2 regions of the Frateuria sp. GZRe12 genome follow, and region 2 is predicted to be linked to the other one. Evidence: riboswitches for the same ligand, from Rfam matches in the RefSeq annotation. Region 2 holds a riboswitch; the other holds the start of a gene.
The links. Region 2 has a riboswitch for cobalamin ahead of ACFWZ4_RS07150 (ribonucleoside-diphosphate reductase subunit alpha). Riboswitches for the same ligand answer to the same signal wherever they lie in the genome.
Positions count from the first base shown of each region.

Region 1: linked by a shared signal. The riboswitch ahead of btuB (TonB-dependent vitamin B12 receptor) and the one ahead of ACFWZ4_RS07150 (ribonucleoside-diphosphate reductase subunit alpha) in region 2 are both predicted to bind cobalamin.

Region 1 is NZ_JBHZGI010000002.1:437,383-449,443, reverse strand. Features, by position in the region: gene ACFWZ4_RS07790 (efflux transporter outer membrane subunit) at 1-52, shown strand, start outside; gene ACFWZ4_RS07785 (HlyD family secretion protein) at 62-1,255, shown strand; gene ACFWZ4_RS07780 (DHA2 family efflux MFS transporter permease subunit) at 1,340-2,863, shown strand; gene ACFWZ4_RS07775 (acyloxyacyl hydrolase) at 2,980-3,510, opposite strand; gene ACFWZ4_RS07770 (efflux RND transporter permease subunit) at 3,747-6,926, opposite strand; gene btuB (TonB-dependent vitamin B12 receptor) at 7,148-8,998, opposite strand; cobalamin riboswitch at 9,130-9,354, opposite strand; gene ACFWZ4_RS07760 (TonB-dependent receptor) at 9,665-12,061, shown strand, end outside.
Region 2 is NZ_JBHZGI010000002.1:299,911-311,971, forward strand. Features, by position in the region: gene ACFWZ4_RS07110 (c-type cytochrome) at 304-825, shown strand; gene ACFWZ4_RS07115 (ACP phosphodiesterase) at 991-1,569, opposite strand; gene ACFWZ4_RS07120 (alpha/beta hydrolase) at 1,624-2,313, shown strand; gene zapE (cell division protein ZapE) at 2,426-3,532, shown strand; gene ACFWZ4_RS07130 (putative bifunctional diguanylate cyclase/phosphodiesterase) at 3,677-5,500, shown strand; gene ACFWZ4_RS07135 (hemerythrin domain-containing protein) at 5,497-5,895, shown strand; gene ACFWZ4_RS07140 (DUF421 domain-containing protein) at 6,029-6,499, opposite strand; gene ACFWZ4_RS07145 (SDR family oxidoreductase) at 6,504-7,523, opposite strand; cobalamin riboswitch at 7,789-8,003, shown strand; gene ACFWZ4_RS07150 (ribonucleoside-diphosphate reductase subunit alpha) at 8,247-10,661, shown strand; gene ACFWZ4_RS07155 (hypothetical protein) at 10,674-10,898, shown strand; gene ACFWZ4_RS07160 (ribonucleotide-diphosphate reductase subunit beta) at 11,174-12,061, shown strand, end outside.

The sequences.
Region 1 (12,061 bases), 140 kb from region 2:
GACGGCCGGCCAGCCCACCGCATCCACCCCTTCCGCCCCCGCTCATTCCTAAGGCTTCTCCATGTCCACCCAGCCTGCTTCCCAACCCAACGGCGCCGCCCCTGCGCCGGCCGCGAAGAACAAGCGCGGTTTCCTGCTGCGCGCGCTCGGCGTGGTGGTGCTGCTCGCCCTGATCGGCTGGGGCCTGTGGTACTACTTCGATGGCCGCTGGTACGAGGGCACCGACGATGCCTACGTCAACGGCAACATCGTGCAGATCACCCCGCAACTGCCGGGCACCGTGGTGTCGATCGGCGCCGACGACGGTGACCGCGTCAAGGCCGGCCAGACGCTGATCGAGCTGGACCCGAGCAACGCGCAGGTTGCGCTGGCCGAAGCGAAGGCCAACCTCGCCAGCACCGTGCGCAAGGTACGCGGCCTGTACAGCACCGTGACCGGTGCGCAGGCGGACGTCGCCGCGCGCAAGGTGGCGGTGCAGAAGGCCCGCGCGGACTACAACCGCCGTCGCGACCTGGCCAGGTCCGGTGCGATCTCGGCCGAGGAGCTGGCCCACGCCCGCGACGAGATGACCGCCGCCGAAAGCGCGCTGAACGCGGCGACGCAGCAATACCAGACCAGCAAGGTGCTGGTCGACGACACCGTGGTCGCCTCGCATCCGGACGTCCAGACGGCCGCGGCCAAGCTGCGCGCCGCTTACCTCGACGCCATGCGCACCACCATCGTGGCGCCGGTCGACGGTTATGTCGCCAAGCGCTCGGTGCAGCTGGGCCAGCGCGTGGCCCCGGGCACGCCGCTGATGGCGGTGGTGCCGCTCAACGCGGTATGGATCGACGCCAACTTCAAGGAGACCCAGCTGACCGAGATGCGCATCGGCCAGCCGGTGGAGATCCACGCCGACGTGTACGGCGGCGACGTGACCTACAAGGGCATGGTGCAGAACCTGGGCGTGGGCACCGGCAGCGCCTTCTCCTTGCTGCCGGCGCAGAACGCCACCGGCAACTGGATCAAGATCGTGCAGCGCGTGCCGGTGCGCGTGGTGTTCGCCGACCCGGGTCAGCTGGACAGGCACCCGCTGCGGATCGGCCTGTCCACCGACGTGACGGTCAACCTGCACAACCAGCAGGGCTTGATGCTGGCGGTCGAGCCGCCGTCCAAGCCGGCCTTCAGCACCGACGTGTACGAGAAGCAGCTGCACAAGGCCGACGACCTGATCGCGCAGATCATCCACGCGAACATGGCCGGCAGCGGCAAGTAATCCACCTGCAGGAGCGCCCGTGGGAGGCGACCGGACATTTCGGTCGCGCCCAGGGCCGCTCCTGCAAGAGAGCGAATCCCTGCGATGACTACCCAATACCGTCCGCCCAGCATGGCGCTCACCACGGTCGGCATTTCGCTGGCCACCTTCATGCAGGTGCTGGACACCACCATCGCCAACGTGTCCTTGCCGACCATCGCCGGCAACCTCGGCGTGAGCGTCAACCAGAGCACCTGGGTGATCACCTCCTTCGCCGTGAGCATGGCGATCTCGCTGCCGCTGACCGGCTTCCTCACCCGTCGTTTCGGCGAGGTGAAGCTGTTCATCTGGTCGACTCTGCTGTTCGCGCTGACCTCGTTCCTGTGCGGCGTGTCGCAGAGCATGGGGATGCTGATCCTGTTCCGCGCGATCCAGGGCGCGGTGGCCGGACCGATGTACCCGATCACGCAAAGCCTGCTGATCTCGATCTATCCGCCCGCCAAGCGCGGCATGGCGCTGGCGCTGCTGGCGATGGTCACCGTGGTCGCGCCGATCGCCGGCCCGATCCTGGGCGGCTGGATCACCGACAACTATTCCTGGCCGTGGATCTTCTTCATCAACGTGCCGATCGGCATCTTCGCCAGCATGGTGGTGGGCAACCAGATGCGCGGGCGGGTGGACAAGACCGAGCGCCCGAAGATCGACTATGTGGGACTGATCACCCTGATCATCGGCGTGGGCGCGTTGCAGGTGGTGCTGGACAAGGGCAACGACGAGGACTGGTTCAACTCCACCTTCATCATCGTCACCAGCATCGTCTCGGCGATCAGCATCGCGATCTTCCTGATCTGGGAACTGACCGACAAGGACCCGATCGTCGACCTCAAGCTGTTCCGCCACCGCAACTTCACCTACGGCACGATCGCGCTGATCCTGGCTTACGCGGCGTTCTTCGCGATGAGCCTGCTGATGCCGCTGTGGCTGCAACGGAACCTGGGCTACACCTCGACCTGGGCCGGCTTCGCCACCGCGCCGATCGGCGTGCTGCCGGTGCTGCTGACCTTCTTCGTGGGCAAGTTCGCGCCGAAGTTCGACCTGCGCGCGGTGGCGTCGGTGGCCTTCATCGTGCTGGGCGTGACCTGCTTCATGCGCTCGGATTTCTACATCGGCGTGGACTTCTACCACGTGGCGCTGGTGCAGCTGATCCAGGGCCTGGGGGTCGCGCTGTTCTTCATGCCGATCCTGACCATCCTGCTCTCGGACCTGCAGCAGAACGAGATCGCCTCGGGCTCGGGCCTGGCGACCTTCCTGCGTACGCTGGGCGGCAGTTTCTCCGCTTCGATCACCACGCTGTTCTGGGAACGCCGCGCGGTAGCCCACCACGAGCAACTGGTCGAGCACATCACCGCGTACGATCCCGGCACGCGCGCGGCGATGGATTCGATGGGCGACCCCCAGAGCGCCGCCGCCATGATCAACCAGATGGCGACCCAGCAGGGCTATCAGATCTCCTTCAACGAGGTCTTCCACGTGCTGGGCTGGGTCTTCATCAGCCTGGTGCTGGTGATCTGGTTGACCCGGCCACCATTCCTCGCCAAGGCCGGGCCTGCGGCCAGCGGCGGACACTGAAAAAAAGAAGGCGCCCGCGGGCGCCTTTCTTTTTGCAGGGTGGCTTCAGCCCACCGTTCCTACAAGCAGCGCGTCCGTCCCGATGATGGGCTGAAGCCCACCCGACGTGCGTGTGTTCAAAGATCGAAACCGATACCTACCAGCGCCATCGTCTCGCCGCGGTTGGGTCCGTTGAGCCCGCCGTTGGACACGTGGCGCAGTTGGAAACTCAGGTGTTCGCCCTGCCAGCCCAGCGTGCTGACGAATTGGTAATGGCTCGACAGCGCCTGAGTGGTGTGATTGGTGCCGGCCAGCTGGAAGCTGAAGAACAGCGGGCGATACCAGGCATCGGGCGCGCCATAGTGGAAGCGAGCGCCGGCCGCCAGCAATGCCACCGAATGGCGGGTGTCGAACTCGGCGTTGCGGTAGCGGCGCACGTCGCGGTTGGCGATCCAGCCGGCGGAAACGTCCGGCGACCAGTCCAGCCGGCCGCTGCTGCCGATCGCGTGCGGCGCGAACGTCGTTTCGACGAACGCCGTGTTGGCGCCATGGTCGTCCATGTAGCTGCGCCCGCCCTGCACCTCCACATGGGCGGCGGCCGCAGGCAGGGCGACGAGGGTCAGGAGCAGTGTCAGCGTGCCGCGCAGACGCGAAGGTGCGTGGAGCATGTGGGGTCCCTTTCCTGGGGCAGGGAAGTTCGTGTACTGAATAGTTTATTTTATCCCGTCATCGCCGGGTGAAGCGCGTCGTGCATGCGGGCGAACGCTGTGTTGCGTGCACGGCACCGGTCGGTCGTAACGGTCATGCCGATCGATGCCGAGCTCCACTGGGCACCACCTGCGGGCGATGCCACTGACCGGCAGCAAAGCGTCGCCCACAAGCGGGCTCCTGCACAGGGCGCCGCTCAGGCGGTCTGCTGCTTGCCCAGCGCCTTGAGCCGCTTCTTTTCCTCCCGCCGCTGCTTGCGCGCGGCCTTGCGGATCTTGCGGTCATGGCCCCACAGGTAGATCGCCGGCGTGCTGAGCAGGGTCAGCAGCTGCGAGACCAGCAGCCCGCCCACGATGGCGATGCCCAGCGGCTGGCGCATCTCCGAGCCGATACCGAAGCCGATCGCCAGCGGCAGCGCCGCGCCCATCGCCACCAGCGTGGTCATGGTGATCGGACGGAAGCGCACCAGCGCCGCTTCGCGGATCGCATCGGGCGGCGCCAGGTTGCGCTCGCGCTGGGCGACCAGTGCGAAGTCCACCATCAGGATCGCGTTCTTCTTGACGATGCCGATCAGCATCAGGATCGCGATGATCGCCATCAGCGAGAGCTGGGTCTGCGTCACCAGCATGGCCAGGAACGCGCCCATGCCCGCGGCCGGCAGCGTGGACAGGATGGTCAGCGGATGGCCGAGGCTTTCGTAGAGGATGCCCAGCACGATGTACATCGCCACGATCGAGGCCAGCAGCAGGATGAGGCCGTTGGACTTGGCCTGTTGCAGGCGCTGGTTGGCGCCGGTGAAGTCGACCCGGAAGCCGTCGGGCAGGTGGACCGCGAAGGCGGCCTGCTCGACCAGTTTGACGCCACGCTGCTGGTCCACGCCCTTGGCCAGGTTGTAGGTGACCGTGGCCGCCTCCAGCTGGTTGTGGTGGCGGATGCGCATCGGCGCGATGTTGGGCTCGATCCGCGCCAGCGCGGAGAGCGGGATCATCTCGCCGCGGCTGTTGCGCACGTGGATGTTGAGCAATGACTGCGGGCTGATCGACTCGGCGCCGGCCGAGGTCAACACCACCCGGTACTGGTTGATGTCCGAATAGATCACCGACACCGGGTTCTGTCCGAACGAGTTGTACAGCGCCGAGTCGATGTCGCCCATGCTCACGTGCAGGCGGCCGGCGGCTTCGCGGTCGACCTTGAGCATCTGCTGCTTGCCGGCCTGGTCGAAGTCGCTGCCGACGTCGCGGAATTCCTTGTTCTCGCGCAGGCGGCGGACCATCTTCAGCGTCCACGGCTGCAGGTCGCCGCCATTGTCGCTGACCAGTTGGAACTCGTACTGGCCGCCCTTGTCGCCGCTGCCGCCACCACCGAGGAACTGCGCGATGCTGAGCTCGACCTCGACGCCGGCAAGCTTGTCCAGCCGCTTGGAAAGGCGTTCGACCACCTCCTTGGCGCCGATGCGACGGTCGCCCGGCGCGTCGCCGCGGGGCTTGAGGTCCATGAACATCTGCGCCGAGTTGCCGACCGCGCCGCCACCGCCGCCGTCGCCACCGAGCATGGTTAGCATGTCCTCGACCGCCGGGTCTTCCTTGATGATCTTCGCCACCTGCAGCACGCGCTCGGTCAGCAGTTCCGGCGAAATGTTGGCATCGGCGGTGACCTGTGCCTGCAACTGGCCGGTGTCCTCATCGGGCATGAAGGTGCCGCCGGCGGTCTTGCCCACGGCAATGCCCAGGAGCACGGTCAACACCAGCAGCAGCAGCGGCTGCCAGCGCATCAGCCGGCGATGGTGCATCGCCCAGTCCAGCGCGCGCTCGTAGCGCTTCAGCAGCGCGCGGTCGAAATTTTCCACCGCGCGCTCGATGCGCCCGGGCGGCGGCGGGTTGACCGGTTCGGCTGTCAGCAGCCGCCCGCACAATGCAGGCGTGAGGGTCAGCGAGACGATCGCCGAAATCACCACCGCCGCGGTCAGCGTTACCGAGAACTCGCGCAGCAGCATTACCAGCATGTTGTTGCCGAACAGCAGCGGCGCGAACACCGCCACCAGCGACAACGTGATCGACACCACCGTGAAGCCGATCTCGCGCACGCCGGTCAGCGCCGCCTGCAGCGGCGGCATGCCGTGTTCCATGTGGCGCACGATGTTCTCGATCACCACGATCGCATCGTCGACCACGAAGCCGATGCACAGCACCAGCGCGACCAGCGACAGGGTGTTGAGCGTGTAGCCCAGCGCCCACATCGCCACGAACGCGCCGGCCAGCGACAGCGGCACGCTCAGCGTGGCGATCAGCGTGGGTCGCAGCCGGCGCAGGAACACCAGCATCACCAGCACCACCATCACGATCGAGATCAGCAGCGCGACCTCCACCTCGTGCAGCGCCGACTTGGTGGTCTGGGTAAGGTCGAACACCGCGTTCATCTGCAGGCTGGCCGGCAGCGAGGCGCGCAGCTGCGGCAGCTTGGCGCGGATCGCTTCCACCGTCGCCACCGCGTTGGCTTCCGGACGCTTGCTGATCTGCAGGCCGACCGTGCGCGCGCTGCCGCTGGCGTCGGCGAACCAGGCACCCTGGTACTTGTCCTGCTGGCCGCCGTAGACGCGGGCGACGTCGGACAGGCGCACCGGCACGCCATGCTTCATGGCGATCAGCAGGTGGGCGAATTCGTCCGGCGTCTGCAGGCCATCGCTGGCGGTGACGGTCATCTGCGTGCGACCGTCGCTCAGCGTGCCCTGCGGCGAGGTGACGTTGGCCGCGCGCAACGCGTTGGCTACATCGTTGGAAGTCAGTCCCTTGGCGGCCAGCGCGTCGGTATCGAGCTCGATGCGCACCGCGTGCGGCGTGCCGCCGAACACCTGCACCTGCGCCACGCCCTGGATCTGCGAGACCGCCGGCTTGATCAGCGTATCGGCCAGGTCGAACAGCTGGTCCTGCGGCATCCCCGAGGAGGTCAGCGTGATGAACAGGATCGGGATCTGCGCCGTGTCGAACTTGAAATACTGCGGCGGACCGGGCATGCCCGAGGGCAGGTCGGGCGCAGCGGCGTTGATCGCCGCCTGCACGTCGCGCGCGGCGCTGTCGGCCGTGCGATCGAAGGTGAAGCGGACCATCACCGAGGCCTGGCCTTCGGTGGCATTGCCGTACATCTCATCGACCCCCGGGATGCGGCCCAGGTGGCGCTCCAGGGGGGCCAGGATCGTACTTGCCATCGTCTGCGCACTGGCGCCCGGCTGGTTGGCCACCACGTAGACGCCGGGGAAATCGAGCGATGGCAACGCCGCCACACCCAGCAGCAGGTAGGCCCAGAGGCCTGCCAGCGTCAGGCCAAGCGCCAGCAGCGAGGTGCCGATCGGGCGGCGGATCAGGGGGGCGAAGATGTTCACGGGGCGTCCGTACCGCGGGGAGGGTGCGCGACAGGCGCCGCGCCGGGATGGCTAGCGTAGCGCGCTGCCGCCACGTGGTTCGTGGGCCAGAGGATGGGCAAGGTCATGCGGCACGTTATGCCGGGCGGTCGCGGCGGAGGATGTGCCTGAAGTCCGGCCCCTGCCGAAAGGCAGGGCCGGATGGTGCCAGACAAACGGATGGGGGCAGGCTTGAGGGAAGTTCACCCCCCCGGCGTGTACCGCAGCGTCAGATACCAGCTGCGACCGGGCTGGTTGAAGTAGTAGACCGTTTCGTAATGCCGGTCGAACGCGTTCGCCAGCCGTGCCTCGACCTGCCAGCCGTCCGCGAACGCGTAGCTCGCGCGCAGGTCGGTGGTCGTATAGCCACCCAGCCGGTGCAGATTGGCCAGGTCGTCGTAGCGCGCGCCGGCGGCAAGCACGGTGGCGCCCACGCCGAACGCGCCGAAGCGGCGGTCCAGTTCCAGTCGCGCGGTGCGTTCCGGACGGCGCGGCAGCAAGTGGCCGTCATTGGCACCGCCATCGCGGTTCTCCGGACGCTGCAGCGTCAGGTAACTCTCCACCCGCCAGCCGGCGAGCGCCGTGCCGGCCTGGGCCTCCAGCCCGCGGATGCGCGCGCGGCTGATGTTGCGGGGGAAGTAGTTGGTATCCAGCGAGATCAGCTGGTCGATGGTGGTCTGGTAGGCGTTGAGCGCCCAGTGCCAGCCGCGATGCTGCTGTGCCAGGCCGAGTTCGGCGCTGCGCGAGGTTTCCGGCTGCAGGTCCGGGTTGCCGCTGCCGTAGGGGTAGTACAGGTCGTTGAAGGTCGGGGCGTGGAAGGCGGTGCCCCAGCTGGCCGACAGCTTCAGGCCGTGGTCGAACGCGTAACCCCACGCCGCCGCGCCGGTGGTATGACCACCGAATTGCTGGTTGTCGTCGCGGCGGAGCGACAGCTGCACTTCGTGGCGACCGAAGTTGCCCTGGTACTGCGCGTAGCCGCCGGTGTCGCTGCGGCTGTCGTCCAGGTAGCCGGTATCGCTGGACAGGTGCTCGCGCTGCCAGTCGACGCCCAGCGTCAGCAACTGGTTGTCCGCCAGGCTCAGGTCGTTCTGCCAGGAGGCCTGGTTGCGGCGCGAGTTGCCGTAGCGCACGAACACGCCGTCGTTGTCGGTGTGCTGCTCGTCGAGGCTCTGACCGGCCGCCAGGGTGACCTTCCAGGAGGAAAGCGGATCGAAGCCCAGCTGAGCGCCGGCGACCTGCTGGCGGTTGTGGTGCTGGTTGCCGTAGGGCGCGCCGTCGAACTCCACGCGGCTGTCGCTGCGCAGCCAGGTCGCGCTCAGTTCCGCGCCGTTGTCCCAGCGGTAGCCGGCGTTGGCCAGGGCATTGCGGTTGCGGTAGGCGTCGGCGTCCGGCTCGTCGGTGAAGCAGCCGGCGAAGACAGTTCCCGCACCCACGCGGCAGGCGTTGATGCCGCGGGTGTATTGGCCGCCGAGGCTCAGGTTGTACCAGGCGTGTGTGTCGCCGCCGGCCAGCCCGAACTGCCCATCGGCGTAGCCGCGGCTGCCGGCACCCAGGCGCAGCGATGGCGCAAGGTTGCCCTCGCGCGGTCCGTGCCGGGTGAAGATCTGGATCACGCCGCCGATCGCGTCGGCGCCATACAGGCTCGAGCGTGGCCCGCGCACCACTTCGATGCGCTCGATCTGGTCCAGCGGCAACTGGTCGAAGGCGGGAATGCCGGCGCTGACCGTGCCCACGCGCACGCCGTCGATCAGCAGCAGCGTGTGGGAGGAATTGGTGCCGCGCAGGAACAGCGAGCTTTGCTGGCCCAGCCCGCCGGCCTGGGCGAAGGTCACGCCGGGCAGGCCCTGGAGCAGGTCGATCAGCGAGACTGGCTGCAGCCGGTCGATGTCATCGCGGGTGATTACGGTGACCGATGACAGCGCGTCGTCGACGGTGATCGCGGTGCGCGTGGCGGTGACGATCACCGGCGACAGCGCGACCGGGTCCGTGGTGTCGGTCGCCAGCGTGGCGAACGAGCTGCCGCACAGGGCGACGGCAAGCAGTGTCTTCTTCATGGATATGTGCGTTCCTTGGCCGGGCGCCCACGCACGGCCTCAAGCGTGGATGAGCTGGCGGCCGGAGGCAGGGGGGAACGACGGGCAGGCGCAAGGCCACGCACGAGGTCCGGCCCGCCCACCGCAGGTCCACCAGGCAAACGCTTCGGGCCGGTCTCCGGGCTCGCGGGCGCAGGCGGTGTGCCTGCCGGGCGGCGCCTTCCCATGCTCATGAGCACAGTGGCGTGGTGCCGTCCGTTCGACTCGCTTACCGTTGCGGGGGCAGCGCCGGCCTTGTTGTGCATCGCACAACGCACCGGCTTCCCGTTTCATCCCTGGGCAGAAAGCCCCGGGACACCCGAAACGAAGCAAATGTTACCTAAAACAGAAGCCTGGTCGCGAATCGGGCTTTGCTGGCCGGCAGTTGAACCGCACGTTTTATCTTTGTGGTAATTGCTAAGAAAAAGTTGACATTGCGTTAGCCACGGCGTTAGGTTGCCCTAGCGAATCTCGTGGTTACGTGGTTTGCAGGCAACGAAGGAACGCTGGGGCGAGGCCCGTAACGGTAGACACCGTGAACCGGGCACTGGAAAGCGTCTTGTAGTTGGTATCCCGGTGTGCTGGTCCTAGGCCTGCCGCCTGGTTTTTTTAAATGACTCTTATGGGTCGATCTGGGGAGATCTCTCAATGAATACGCGTTACATGTCGCGTCGGGCCCTGCCCCGACGCACTGCATTGACGGTGGCGATGGCCATGGGCCTGGGCTTCACCGGCCTCGCGCTCGGCCAGGCCACCACCGGCAGCATCTTTGGCACTGCGCCGGTCGCCGCAGGCGAAACGGTCATGGTCCAGAGCGCCAGTGGCGCCACCCGTGAAGTCGCCGTGGACGAGAGCGGCCGCTACTCGGTCACCGTGCCGGTCGGCCGCTACACGGTCACCCTGCGCAAGGATGGCCAGACGCTCGCCACCCAGGAAAACGTTGCCGTCTCGCCGGGCAGCGGTACCCAGGTGCCCTTCGCCGCCGCGACTGCGGAAAACGCGCAGAACCTCGGCACCGTGCAGGTGGTGGCCAGCGCGCTGCCCGCCATCGACGTGACCAGCGTCAACTCCAGCACCATCATTACCGCGGCCGACCTGGCCAAGCTGCCGGTGACCCGCAACGCGGAATCGATCGCGCTGCTCGCTCCCGGCACCGTCAAGGGCAGTAGCTACTTCGCCAACGCGGTGGCGTTCGGCGGCTCGAGCGTGTCCGAGAACGCCTACTACGTGAACGGCTACAACACCGGCGAGCCGTACCGCAACATCGGCGGCTTCCAGCTGCCCTACGGCGCGATCGACCAGCAGGAAACCCTGACCGGCGGCTACAGCGCCAAGTACGGTCGTTCCGACGGTGGCGTGATCAACCAGATCGGCAAGCGCGGTACCAACGAGTGGCATTTCGGTGGCCAGGTCGTCTGGCAGCCGCGCTTCCTCGAGGCGAGCCCGCGCAACAACTACTACGGCAATCCGGCGATCCCGGCCCCGATCTCCAACCCGACCAGCCCGGACGGCCAGACGCACTATGAGCTGGAAGATCCGAGCAAGGTGGGTACGCTGCGCCAATACCGCAACGACAACAAGGAATGGGAGACGGTCTACTCGGCGTACGCCGGCGGCCCGCTGATCAAGGACAAGCTGTTCATGTTCTTGGCCGGCGAGATGACCAAGAACCACAACACCGACGTCCAGTCGGTCGACCTGGGTCGCGTCCAGTACAACGAGGACAAGGACACCAAGTTCTACGGCAAGTTGGACTGGAACATCACCGACAACAACGTCCTTGAGCTGACCATGCTCAAGAACAACCAGACCACCGGTCGCGGCAACACCTACAACTTCGATTACGACACGCTGCAGGCCACCGATCTCAACTCGGCCAACGACGTGACCAAGGACAATGCAACGTTCTACATCGGTCACTTCACCAGCTACATCACGGACGACGCCACGCTGAGCGTTGTCTACGGCAAGGCGCATTTCAAGAACCCGACCACGTACGGCAACGATTGCCCGTATCCGTTCATCTCGCGTCCGTACAACCAGGACCCGACGTTGAACGGTGGTACGCCGATCACCAACTGCCAGACGAACACCACCTGGGCTTCGGCCAACGCCGAGAACTCCACGCGCGGCCTGCGCGTCGACTTCGATTACCGGCTGGGTGACCATGATCTGGGCGTCGGCATCGACAACATGTACTACGGCGCCAAGAACCAGGGCCCGTCGCAGACCAACCCGTTCAACCCGTCGGTCGACTACTACTGGCGCTACTACCCGGGCTACGTCATGCAGCGCCAGATCGGCTGGCAGACCAGCATGACGATGTCGCAGAAGGCCTGGTACATCCAGGATGCGTGGCAGGTCAGCTCGAACCTGTTGCTGAACATCGGTATCCGCAACGACCACTTCACCAACAACAACGACGTTGGCGAGTCGTTCGCGGACCTGAAGAACCAGTGGGAACCGCGTATCGGCGTGAGCTGGGACGTGAACGGCGACTCCACGCTCAAGGTCTACGGCAACGTCGGCCGCTACTACCTGGCGCTGCCGGACAACGCCGCGGAACGTGCCGCGAACCGTTCGACCTACATCCTGAACTACTACACCTACACCGGCATCGATGCGAACGGCATCCCGACCGGTCTGGTGCAGTTCGCGGGCCCGCTTTCGCCCGATGGCGAGTTCGGCCTGCCGAAGGACCCGCAGCAGGTCACCGCGCGCAACCTGAAGCCCGAGTACCTGGACGAGTACATCGCCGGCTTCGACATGCAGGCCAACGACAGCTGGACGTTCGGCGCCAAGGCGATGTGGCGTGACCTCAAGAGCGCCATCGACGACGAGTGCTCGGCGTTCCTGATCGCCGCCAAGATGGACAAGATGGGCCTGAATTCGGCCGATTACTCCGATTCGATCTATGGCCCGGCCTACTGCCGCCTGATCAACCCGGGACAGACCAACAACATGCTGGTCACGTCCAACGACGGCGCCAGCAGCGTCATCGTGCCGATGACGATGGACGACTGGGGCTACCAGCAGGGTGTCAAG
Region 2 (12,061 bases):
TCCCGGAATGGTTGCCGGCCTTCACGCTGCGCCGCGCGCAGCCGAAGCCGACCCTGTGAAAAGCATAGGGTTACAGCAACGGCCTTGGACAATGCCAGTTGACAGGGGTGCCCCATGACCGATGACACGTTACCGACGGCACGGACGGCGGCGCTTTGCCGCAGTCGCACCGTGCGCAGCGTGGCCTGAACCTTGGCGCGCGCTTTGATCTATAATCGGCGACTTGTCTGCCCCGCGCCGGCCGGCCCCGAGGCCTTTCGGCACGTCCACTGATTACCTGGAGTTACTTGCGTGAGCGGTTCCATGACCAAATCGGACCAGAGCTTCATCCGCCAGTTCAGCTGGCTGATCGCCGGTCTGCACGTGCTGGCGCTGGTGTTGCTGATCATGGCCTACAGCATCTACTCCCACGCGGCGAAGGAAACCAACCCGCACGCGGCGCAGAAGGTCGCCGAGCGCCTGGCGCCCGCCGGCGCGGCCTACGCCGGCGATACCGGCCGCGCCGCCATGCTGGCCGCGCAGGAAGAGGCCGCCAAGGCCGCCGCTTCGCAGGTTGCCTTCGGCGGCAGCACCGACGGCAAGACCGTCTACGAAGGCCTCTGCCACAGTTGTCACACCGCCGGCGTGGCCGGCGCTCCCAAGCTGGGCGACAAGGCCGCCTGGGCACCGCGCATCGCGCAGGGCATCGACACCCTGGTCAAGCACGCGATCGAGGGCTACCACGGCCCGGACGGCAACTTCATGCCGCCCAAGGGCGGCATGCCCTCGCTCACCGACGAGCAGGTGGGCAACACGGTCAAGTGGATCGTCAGCCAGGCCAAGTAACCTTGGCCTGACGAAAAAGCTTCCGTCAAAACGCCGCCCATCGGGCGGCGTTTTTCGTTCGCACCCTCTCCCCCTGCGGGGAGAAGGTTGGGATGAGGGGTCGACCTCGCCGACGCCCCCGGGATTTTGCCCGCTCATACCCGGCCCGTTTCGCGCGGGCGTTTCCTACGGCGTCCACTCGTGCGCGAATCGCTGCAACTGCGGGAAGAACGCATCGAAGCGCGCCTGCAGCGGAGCATCCATTTCCTGCAGCACTGGCAGCATCCGGTCCAACGGGTTGTCGCGTTGCAGGCGCTGCCCGATGCCGGCGAGCGCGCGATCGAGCACCACCGGCTCGGCATACGCGGCCGGCAGGTCATTGGCCTGCATGTAGAGCGCGAAACGCCGCGCGGTGACCGGCAACAGCGCGTCCTGCCGGCGCAACAGCTCGCGCAGGTCGGTCGAGAAGGCCGGCAACGGCAACGGCGACCAGCGCGCGAAGTCACGCGCCAGCAGATGGTCGAACCACATGTCCAGCGCGATGCCGGCATAACGCCGGTACGGCGGCTCGAACAACGCGCGCGCCGCCAGTACCTCGGGGTGGCGGTCGGTATACCCATCGATCGCCCGGTGCAGCGCAATGCCCTCGCGCACCCCTGTCGGCAACGCGGCATCCGGCGTGCCCCGCACGAAGTCACCGAGCACTCCGCCCAGGATCCGGCCCTCGTCGGCACCGGCCAGCAGCGCATGGGCCAGGTGGTTCATGCCATCTCCCGGCACCACGGCCGGTGCACGGCCGCGACGGTTATCATTGTGCGCATGACGCCCACCACCGTTCCCGACAATCCCGCCGCGTTCCCGATTGAAGAGGCGAGCTTCGCGCTCGACGGCCCCGCCGGCAAGCTGGAGGCGATCAGCGACGTCGCCGCGCCGGAGGAGGCGCGCCGCGGCGTGGCGGTGATCTGCCATCCCAACCCCGTGCAGGGCGGCACCATGCACAACAAGGTGGTGACGATGGTCGAGCGCAGCCTGCGCGAGTCGGGGCTCGATACCGTGCGTTTCAACTTCCGCGGCACCGGCGCCTCCGAAGGCAGCTACGACGAAGGCAACGGCGAGAGCGAGGACCTGGCGGCGGTGGCCGCCTGGGTACGCCGCGTGCGTCAAGACGACGTGCTGTGGCTGGCCGGGTTTTCCTTCGGCAGCTACGTGACGATCCGCAACGCGGTGCGCCTGGGTGCCGCCGCGCTGGTGAGCATCGCGCCGCCGGCGGGGCGTTTCGCGTTGACCGGGATCGAGCCGCCGCAGTGCCCCTGGCTGATCGTGCAGGGCGAAGCCGACGAAGTGGTCGAACCGCAGGCGGTGTTCGACTGGATCGACAGCCTGCCGGTCGAGCCGGAAGTGGTGCGCATGCCCGAGACCAGCCATTTCTTCCACCGCCGGCTGATGGATCTGCGCGGCGCGGTCAAGCATGCGGTGCAGCCGTGGCTGCCGCCGCCGCGCAACGGATGAACCGGTCCCGCTCCCCTTCTTTTGACGGAGGGGAGTTTTCGCGCGCACCCCGACCCTTTTCCAACCTCCCCTGGCGAACAGTCGGAGGACCCGCCATGCCGAATTCCGCTCGATGACCACCCTCACCCCCTCCGCCCGTTACCACGAAGGCGTCGTCGCGCACCGCTGGGAAGCCGATCCGGCGCAGCTTGCCGTGCTGCCGGAGTTCGATCGCATGCACGCGGCGCTATGTGCTCCAATGGAGGACGGCGGCCTGTTCGGACGGCTGAAATCGCTGTTCGGCGACGACGAGCGTGCGCCGGTGCCGGGCCTGTACCTGTGGGGCAGCGTCGGCCGCGGCAAGACCTTCCTGATGGACCTGTTCGCCGCCAGCCTGCCGCATGGCGTGGCGCTGCGGCGGCACTACCACCGTTTCATGGGCGAGGTGCACGCGCACCTGCGCGAGCTCGGCGAACGTGCCGATCCCCTGGAGGACGTGGCCGAAGGCCTGGCCGCTCGCTGCCGCGTTCTTTGCCTGGACGAGTTCCTGGTCAACGACATCGGCGATGCGATGGTCCTGGCCAACCTGCTCGACGCGCTGTTCCGCCGTGGCGTGGCGCTGGTCACCACCTCCAACACGCCGCCGCAGAACCTCTATCGGGACGGCCTGCAGCGCGCCCGCTTCCTGCCCGCCATCGCGCTGATCGAGAAGCACTGCCGGGTGGTGGAGATGGTCTCGCCGCACGACTGGCGCCTGCGCGCGCTGACCCAGGCGCCGGTTTACCTGACTCCGCCGGGCGCCGAGGCCGAACGCGCACTCGCGCGCGTCTTCGCCAGCCAGTCGCAAGGCGACGGGCAGGACGGCGGGACGCTGGACATCAACGGCCGTCCGATTCCGGTGCGCCGGCAGGCGCCGGGCGTGCTGTGGTTCGACTTCGACGCCCTGTGCGAGGGCCCGCGCGCCGTCTCCGACTACATCGCGCTCGCGCGTCGGGTGCCCACCGTGATCGTCTCCAACGTGCCGCAGTTTTCCGTCTACAGCGAGGACGCCGCGCGGCGGTTCGTGCTCATGGTGGACGAGTTCTACGACCGCCTCGTCAAGCTGGTGCTTTCGGCCGCCGCGCCGATCACCGAGCTGTACGACGGCGAGCGGCATCGCGCCGAATTCAGCCGCACCGAATCGCGGCTGATCGAGATGCAGAGCGAGGAGTACCTGGCGCTGCCGCACCGGCCCGAATAGGCCCGGTCCGCAGAAGGCCCCGCCACCTCGCGCGGCAGCCTTCGCACTTTCCCATTTTTCGCATTGCGGCTGCCGACGCGGCCGAAGTACTCTGGCCGACGGGTTACAAGCGGTTCCCACCTGGTCGGCCGGAGGGAGAACGCCATGCATACGACCATGGAGCACGCGCTGGAAGCGACGTTCATGGACAGGGACACCGCTCCTGGCGACGGGGCAGACCCGTTGGCCACGACCGACCATTACACCGTGCCCGGCTTCGATGCCGTCGCCCACCTGGCTGCCGCTTCGCTCGGCGTGGCGATGGTCGCTCTGGTGCTCGATGGCGGCAGCGCCTACTGGTACAGCAGCGATGCGGGCCCGCAGGCCCCCCATGTGCTGCATCCGCTCTACCTGGAGGCGGCGCGCCGCGGCGCCGGCCAGGTGCTGCCCGACATCGCCGCCGACGCGCGCTACCGCGACACGCCGCCGCTCACCGGCCCCTCGCCGGCCAGCTTGCGCTTCTTCGCCTGCGAACCCGTGTTCACCCTGAGCGGCCGCCACGTCGGCGCGCTATGCGTGATGGATCACGCGCCACGCAGCGGCCTGGACGAGGCGGGGCTGGCCGCGCTGCGCGACGCCGCGCGCCTGGCCGGCGCCGGCGTGGTGCTGGGCGGCTATCTGGGACGCACCGATCCGGTCACCCAGCTGCCGCATCGCAGCGCGTTCTTCGAGGACCTGCGCAACCGACACAAGAACGGCGTGCAGCGCGCATGGCTGATCGCCATCGAAGTGGCCCCGGTGGAGCGCTTCAATGCCTTCGTGCGCGCGATGGGCTTTGCCTACGCGGACGAACTGATGCGCGCGGTGGCCGCGCGCGTGCAGGACTGGATGCCGGCGCGCACCAACCTCTTCCAGGTCGGCGTCACCCGCTTCGCCGCCGTGCTGCCGGACGGGGGCCAGCCGCTGGAAACGAGCCAGCTGGACGCGCTGGTGGCCCGCCTGCGCACGCCGTTCGATTGCCTGGACATCCCGCTCACGCTGCAGCCGGGTGTCGGTCTGCTCGACCTGGACGTGCGCCAGCTCGACGGCGCCGATCCGCTGCGCCAGGTGATGAGCGCCTCGTACGCCGCCCAGCGCAGTCCGCGCGGCTGGGCGCTGTACGAGCGCAGCCAGGACGAACGGCACCGGCAGGAGTTCTTCCTGGTCACCGAGCTTGCGGCCGCCCTGACCGAGCGCACCGAGCTCTATCTGCACTACCAGCCGCGCGTGCGCCTGAGCGACGGCCGTTGCGTCGCCCTGGAAGCGCTTGCACGCTGGCGCCATCCGACCCTGGGCGAGGTGCCGCCGGGCCAGTTCGTGCCGCTGGCCGAGCGCGCCGGGCTGATGCGTTCGCTGACCGGCTGGGTGCTCGACCACGGCGTCGCCCAGCTGGCCGCCTGGCGCCGCACCGGCTGCGACGTCGGCCTGTCGCTCAACATATCCAACGCCGATTTCGACGCCGACCTGGTCACGCGCCTGCAGGACGTGGCGAGTCGCCACGGGGTCGATCCGCGCGTGCTGGAACTGGAGTTCACCGAAAGCACGTTGCTGGCGCACAGCGACGCCACGCGGCGCCACCTGGACGCGGTGCGCGAGCTGGGTACCGGCATCGCCATCGACGATTTCGGCACCGGCTACAGCAACCTCGCCTCGCTGCGGCAGATGCCCGCGACCTGCCTGAAGATCGACCAGTCTTTCGTGCGCGCGATGGACGCCAGCCGGCATGACGCGGCGATCGTGCGCTCGACCGCCGCACTCGCACACGACCTCGGCTTCCGCGTGGTGGTCGAGGGCGTGGAAAACCGGCGCATCTACGACACCGTGCGCCGCATGGCCTGCGACGAGGTGCAGGGCTTCCACGTCTCGCGCCCCATGCCGGCTGCCGCCGTGCCGCCCTGGCTAGAGCGCTCGGCCGACTGGCACCAGATCGACGGCGAGGACGCTCCGTGAGGTTGACCGACATCCTGCGCGACCAGCATGCGCAGCTGTACGTCCTGCTCGACGAACTGCAAGGCCTGGGCCTGGCCGGCCCCGAGGGCGGCGAGCGATTGCGCAAGGCGAGGCAGGCGATGGTCGCGCACCTGACCCTGGAGGACAGCCGGCTCTATCCGGCGCTGCAAGCGCATCCATCCACCTCCGCCCTGGCCCGCCGCTATGTCGGGGAAATGCAGCAGCTGACGCCGGCGCTGCTGGCGTTCTTCGACGCCTACCACGAGGGCAATGCCGATGCGGAGGCCTTCTCGCGCAGCCTGGGGCAGTTGCTGGCGGAGCTGAAGCAGCGGATCAGCCGCGAGGAGGACCGGCTGTATCCGGCCTACGAGGCGCACTGCGAAAAAAGCGAGTGATGGAAGTGCCGCGGGCGGCGCCAGCCTTCCTGCCTGCGCGCACGACAGGACCGGCTTCCTGCAGGAGCGCACCTGTGCGTGGCCGCACGCTCGCGCACAGGTGCGTTCCTGCACGGGGACGGGCCGGGACGCTTCAGTCGTGATGGGGCGCCTTCAGCACGCTGATCCTGCCGTTGGCTTCCAGCCGCACCTCGGCGACGTCGCCCACTTCGCGCAAGCCTTTCTCGCGCAGCACCCGGCAGAACGCCTCATCGGACATGTCGTGCTTGCGCAAGGCCCCCTCGATGATCCGTCCATCGCGCGCGAGCAGGCTGGCCCTGCCCTCGATCACGCGATCGAACAATCGCCAGCGCGCGGCCACCCAGGCGATGGCCTTGTCCAGCAGGAAGATCGCCAGCACGCCGATGATCGCCGCAAGGGGCGCCTTGTCGTCGCCGATGATCGCCGTGCGCAGCGTACCCCCGACCAGCATGAGCACCACGATGTCGAACGTCGTCATTTCGCCGAACGAACGCTTGCCCAGCAGCCGCAGCAGGAGCAACAGGCCCAGATACACCCCCGCCCCGCGCAGTGCATACACCCACCACGGGTCCGACAGGTGCATGGCGTCAGCCGGTCGAGCCGCCCATCACCGGCACGATCGCGCCGCTGATGTAGCTGGAGCAGCTGGGCGCGGCGAGGAACACGTAGGCCGGCGAAAGCTCCTCGGGCTGCGCCGGTCGCCCCATCGGATTCTTCGAACCGAACTTGCTTACGCCCTTGGCCGGCTTGTCGGCCGGATTGAGCGGCGTCCATACCGGCCCCGGCGCCACCGCGTTCACCCGGATGCCGCGCGACACCAGGTTGCTTGCCAGCGACATGGTGAAGGCGTGGATCGCGCCCTTGGTCGCGGAGTAGTCGAGCAGGTTCGCGTTGCCGAACAGGCCGGTTTCCGAACCGGTGTTGATGATCGAGCTGCCTTCGCGCAGGTGCGGGAGCGCGGCCTTGGCCATGTGGAAATAGCCATAGATGTTGGTGCGCATGGTGAGGTCGAAGTGTTCCTCGGTGATGTCCTCCAGCGCGTCGGCGTGCTCCTGGAAAGCGGCGTTGTTGACCAGGACGTCCAGACGGCCGAACTCGTCCACCGTTTGCTGCACGGCCTGCTCGCAGAAGCCCGGATCCTTCACGTCGCCGCGGATCAGCAGGCAGCGGCGGCCTTCCTTCTCGACATGGCGCCTGGTCTCGCGCGCGTCCTCGTCCTCGGACAGGTACACCACCGCCACGTCCGCGCCCTCGCGGGCGAACAACACGGCCACCGCGCGGCCGATGCCCGAGTCGGCGCCGGTGACGATCGCCGCCATGTCTTCGAGTTTTCCGCTGCCACGGTAGTCGGGCGCCAGGAATTGCGGGCGCGGCTTGAGCTTGGCCTCCTTGCCCGGCTTGCTCAGGTGCTGCTCGGGCAACGGCGGGCGCGGCCTGGCGCGCGTGCTGGTCTGGCCAGGCTGTTTCTTTGCGGCGCTCTTGCCAGCCGGTTTCGATGCCTGCTTCTGCTTGTCCTTGGCGTCGATGCGCGATTGCACCCGGCGTTCTTTCGCTACCGCCTTGCCGGCGCCGCTGCCGCCTTTGGCGGTTTTCGTCGTGGCCATCATCCGCTCCCGCTGTGGCTGGGTATGGCTCGCGACGATAGGCAGCGCGCCGTGGGGGACAAGTGAGCGCAGCGTTGCGGCCGGGAACTCGTGCCAAAGGAGCACTTGTTGGCACCTTCCGCCGCATTCGAAAGGGGAAGTGCCGGCAAGGGGGCACTGCGCGATCACGGCCCTTGCCAGTCCCATAGGGAAGGTGCCCGAACGCGGGCGGAGCGCTTTTGGTGACCGTCGACCACTAAATGTTGGGTTGACCGTCGCCCAAAGCCCAGATATGTTGTGCCTCGTCGGTGCCCGTCCAGACGCGACTGTCGGTCGGGCTTAAAAGGGAATCCGGTGTAAATCCGGAACTGCCCCGCAGCGGTAAGCGGAAACGAACGTCCTCACATGCACTGGGTCGCAGCGCCTGGGAAGCGAGGGCAAGTAGGTGGGTCGACCGACCCGCGTCCGCGAAGTCCGAAGACCTGCCGGCACGCCGGGCCCCAAGGGCTGGCGGTCGCGTCGCATGAGACGCGACCGTCCGATCCTGATGCGGCCCGGCGCGGGTGACCGCTTCCGCGGGGAGGCGCGTTGCATGCGGGCGTTCTGGCGCCCGCGTGGGCGTGCCGTCCGTCGGAAGCGAGCCCTCAGGCCCTGCGCGCGGGAGCAGGCGTTTGACGTTTTTGGAACCGTCGCGTCGGTGCGTTCTCCTCCGTACCGGCGCGGCGGCTTCCCTCCCGGAGACCCGCATTGGACACCCTCGATACCGCTTCCCGCGACGGCACGGCCGCGCCACCTGCCGACGACGGCTTTGCCCTGACCCCGCCGCACAGCCCCGCGCAGATGCGCGTGACCAAGCGCAACGGCGTTACCGAAAGCGTGGACGTCAACAAAATCGTGCGCGCGGTGACGCGCAACGCCGACGGCCTGCACGGGGTCGATCCGCTGCGCGTTGCGCTCAAGACCATCGGCGGCCTGTACGACGGCGCCAGCACGGCGGAGCTGGACCAGCTCTCGATCCGCACCGCCGCGGCGCTCACCGCGGAGGAGCCCGAATACGGCCAGCTTGCCGCGCGGCTGCTCGGCGCCTACATCGACAAGGAAGTGCGCGGGCAGGAGATCCAGAGCTTTTCGCAGTCGATCGCACGCGGTGCGGAGCTTGGCCTGCTCAACCCAAGGCTGCGCGACTTCGTCGCCGCGCACGCGCGCAAGTTGAATGACGCGATCGATCCGGTGGCCACTCGCCGCTTCGAGTACTTCGGCCTGCGCACCGTGTACGACCGCTACCTCCTGCGCCATCCGCAGGTGCGCAAAGTCATCGAGACGCCGCAGCACTTCTTCATGCGCATCGCTTGCGCGCTCGGCGGCAACGAGGTGGGCGAGACGCTGGAGCTCTACCGCCTGTTTTCCGCCCTCGACTACATCCCCAGTTCGCCCACGCTGTTCAACGCCGGCACCGCGCATGAGCAACTGTCCTCCTGCTTCCTGCTCGACTCGCCGGCCGACTCGCTGGAGGCGATCTACGACAAGTACACGGACGTGGCCAAGCTGTCGAAGTTCGCCGGTGGCATCGGCCTTTCGTTCACGCGCGTGCGCTCGCGCGGGTCGCTGATCCGCGGCACCAACGGTCACTCCAACGGCCTGGTGCCATGGTTGAAGACGCTCGACGCCTCCGTCGCCGCGGTCAACCAGGGCGGCAAGCGCAAGGGCGCGTGCTGCGTGTACGTGGAGCCCTGGCACGCGGACATCGAGGAATTCCTGGAGCTGCGCGACAACACCGGCGACGAGGCGCGGCGCACGCACAATCTCAACCTGGCCAACTGGATCCCCGACGAATTCATGCGACGGGTCGAAGCCGACGGCGACTGGTCGCTGTTCGACCCGAAGGCCGTGCCGCAGCTGGTCGACCTGTGGGGCGTGGCTTTCGAGCAGGCCTACCGCGAGGCGGAAGCCGCCGGTCTCGCCGCCAGGACGATCAAGGCGCGCGAGCTCTATGCACGCATGCTGCGCACGCTGGCGCAGACCGGCAACGGCTGGATGACCTTCAAGGACCGCTGCAACGCCACGGGCAACCAGACGGCCGAGGCGGACAACGTTATTCACCTGTCCAACCTGTGCACCGAGATCCTGGAGGTCACCGGCGCGGGCGAGACGGCGGTGTGCAACCTTGGCTCGATCAATCTCTCGCGTCACCTCGCGGAGGGCGCGTTCGATTTCGAGCGTCTGGGCACCACCGTGCGCACGGCGGTGCGCCAGCTGGACCGGGTGATCGACCTGAACTTCTATCCGATCGCCAGCGCGAAAAGCGCCAACCGCAAATGGCGCCCGGTGGGCCTGGGCATCATGGGCCTGCAGGACGTGCTGTTCCAGTTGCGCCTGGCCTTCGATTCGGCCGAGGCGCTCGACCTGTCCACGCGCATCGCCGAGGAAATCTACTTCCACGCGCTGGAGCAATCCTGCGAGCTGGCCGAACGGGCCGGCGCGCATCCGGGCTTCGGCGAGACCCGCGCCGCGCGCGGCGAGTTGCAGTTCGACTACTGGCCGCGGGCCGCACCGCACGACGAGGCGCGCTGGAGCGCATTGCGCGAGCGCGTCAAAAACAGCGGCCTGCGCAACTCGCTGCTGATCGCCATCGCGCCCACCGCCACGATCGCCTCGATCGCCGGCTGCTACGAATGCATCGAACCGCAGGTGTCCAACCTGTTCAAGCGCGAAACGCTTTCGGGGGACTTCCTGGTGGTCAACCGTTACCTGGTCGAGGAACTGAAGACGCTGGGCCTGTGGACGACCGAGGTGCGCGATGCGATCAAGCTTGCCGACGGCTCCATCCAGGGTATCGCGGTGATCCCCGAACACCTGCGCCAGGTCTACCGCACCGTGTGGGAGCTGCCGCAGAAGGCGCTGATCGATCTGGCCGCCGCGCGCGGCGCATACATCGACCAGAGCCAGTCGCTGAACCTGTTCATGGAGAACCCGAACATCGGCCAGCTCTCCTCGATGTACATGTACGCATGGAAGGCGGGCATCAAGACCACCTACTACCTTCGCTCGCGACCGGCGACGAAGATCGCCAAGACGACCGTTGCCGCGCCAAGCCAGGTCGAGGCGAACGCAGCGGTGTTCTGTTCACTGGAGAATCCGGAGTATTGCGAGGCCTGCCAGTGACGAGGAACGCGCATGCAGCCTTATCGCAATCTGGACGGCCATTCGGGCGTGACTGCCTTCGAACTCGGCACGGACTGGATCCGGGTGTGGTTCGTCAACGGCGAGGACTACCAGTATTCGGCGGCAAGTGCCGGGACCGAGCACGTGCGGAACATGCAGGTTCTGGCCGAAGCCGGCGAGGGCCTGGCCTCCTACATCAGCAAGTTCGTCCACGACGACTACGAACGCGGGGCATGAAACCTTCTCCAACGGAACAGGGGTTGGGAAAGACGGCTCGGCGCTTGCCGCGAATCGCGCAACCCTGGCCATCCTGCCGCGTACAGGGTGCGCTCCCACCGGCGAGAGTCCGCTTGCATGGAACCGGCTCAGCCTGAGCGGGTGCGCGCAGCACCGAAATCGAGGGCCGCGCGCCCGATCCCGCACATGACCCGTACCTCATCCGCCCCCCGGGGCACCCTTCTTCGACTGGCTCAGGCAGGCCTGGGGGAGAAGGAAGAATCGAAGGCCATCGTATGACCAGTCAACTGCTCGACCCCGGCTACGCCCTCACCCTGCGCCCGATGCGCTATCCGGCCTTCTACGAGATGTACCGCGCCGCCATCCGCAATACCTGGACGGTCGACGAGGTCGACTTCGCGCCCGACCTCACCGACCTCAACGCCAGGATGAACGCCGCCGAGCGCCACCTGATCCAGCGCCTGGTCGCCTTCTTCGCCACCGGCGACACCATCGTGGCCAACAACCTGGTGCTCAACCTCTACCAGCACGTCAACGCGCCCGAAGCGCGCATGTACCTCTCGCGCCAGCTCTACGAGGAAGCGCTGCACGTGCAGTTCTACCTGACCCTGCTGGACACCTACATTCCCGATCCTGCCGAACGGCACCGGGCGTTCGACGCGATCCAGAGCATCCCCTCGATCCGCGCCAAGGGCGAGTTCTGCTTCAAATGGATCGGCTCCATCGAGCACCTCCGCCGACTCGACACGCGCGAAGACCGCCGCCGGTTCCTGCTCAACCTGATCTGCTTCGCCGCGTGCATCGAGGGGCTGTTCTTCTACGCCGCGTTCGCCTACGTCTACTACCTGCGCTCGCGCGGCCTGCTGCACGGGTTGGCCTCGGGCACCAACTGGGTGTTCCGGGACGAGTCCGGCCACATGGCCTTCGCGTTCGAAGTGGTGCGCATGGTGCGCGCCGAGGAGCCGCAATTGTTCGACAACGAACTGCGCGCGCAGGTCGAGCAGATGCTCGAGGAAGCGATCGCCTGCGAAACGCAGTTTGCCCAGGACGTGCTGTCCGGCGGCGTGGCCGGCCTGTCGTCCAGGGACATGCGCCAGTACCTGGAATACTGCGCCGACCAGCGCCTGGCCCAACTGGATTTCCCGAAGAAATACGGCGCCAGC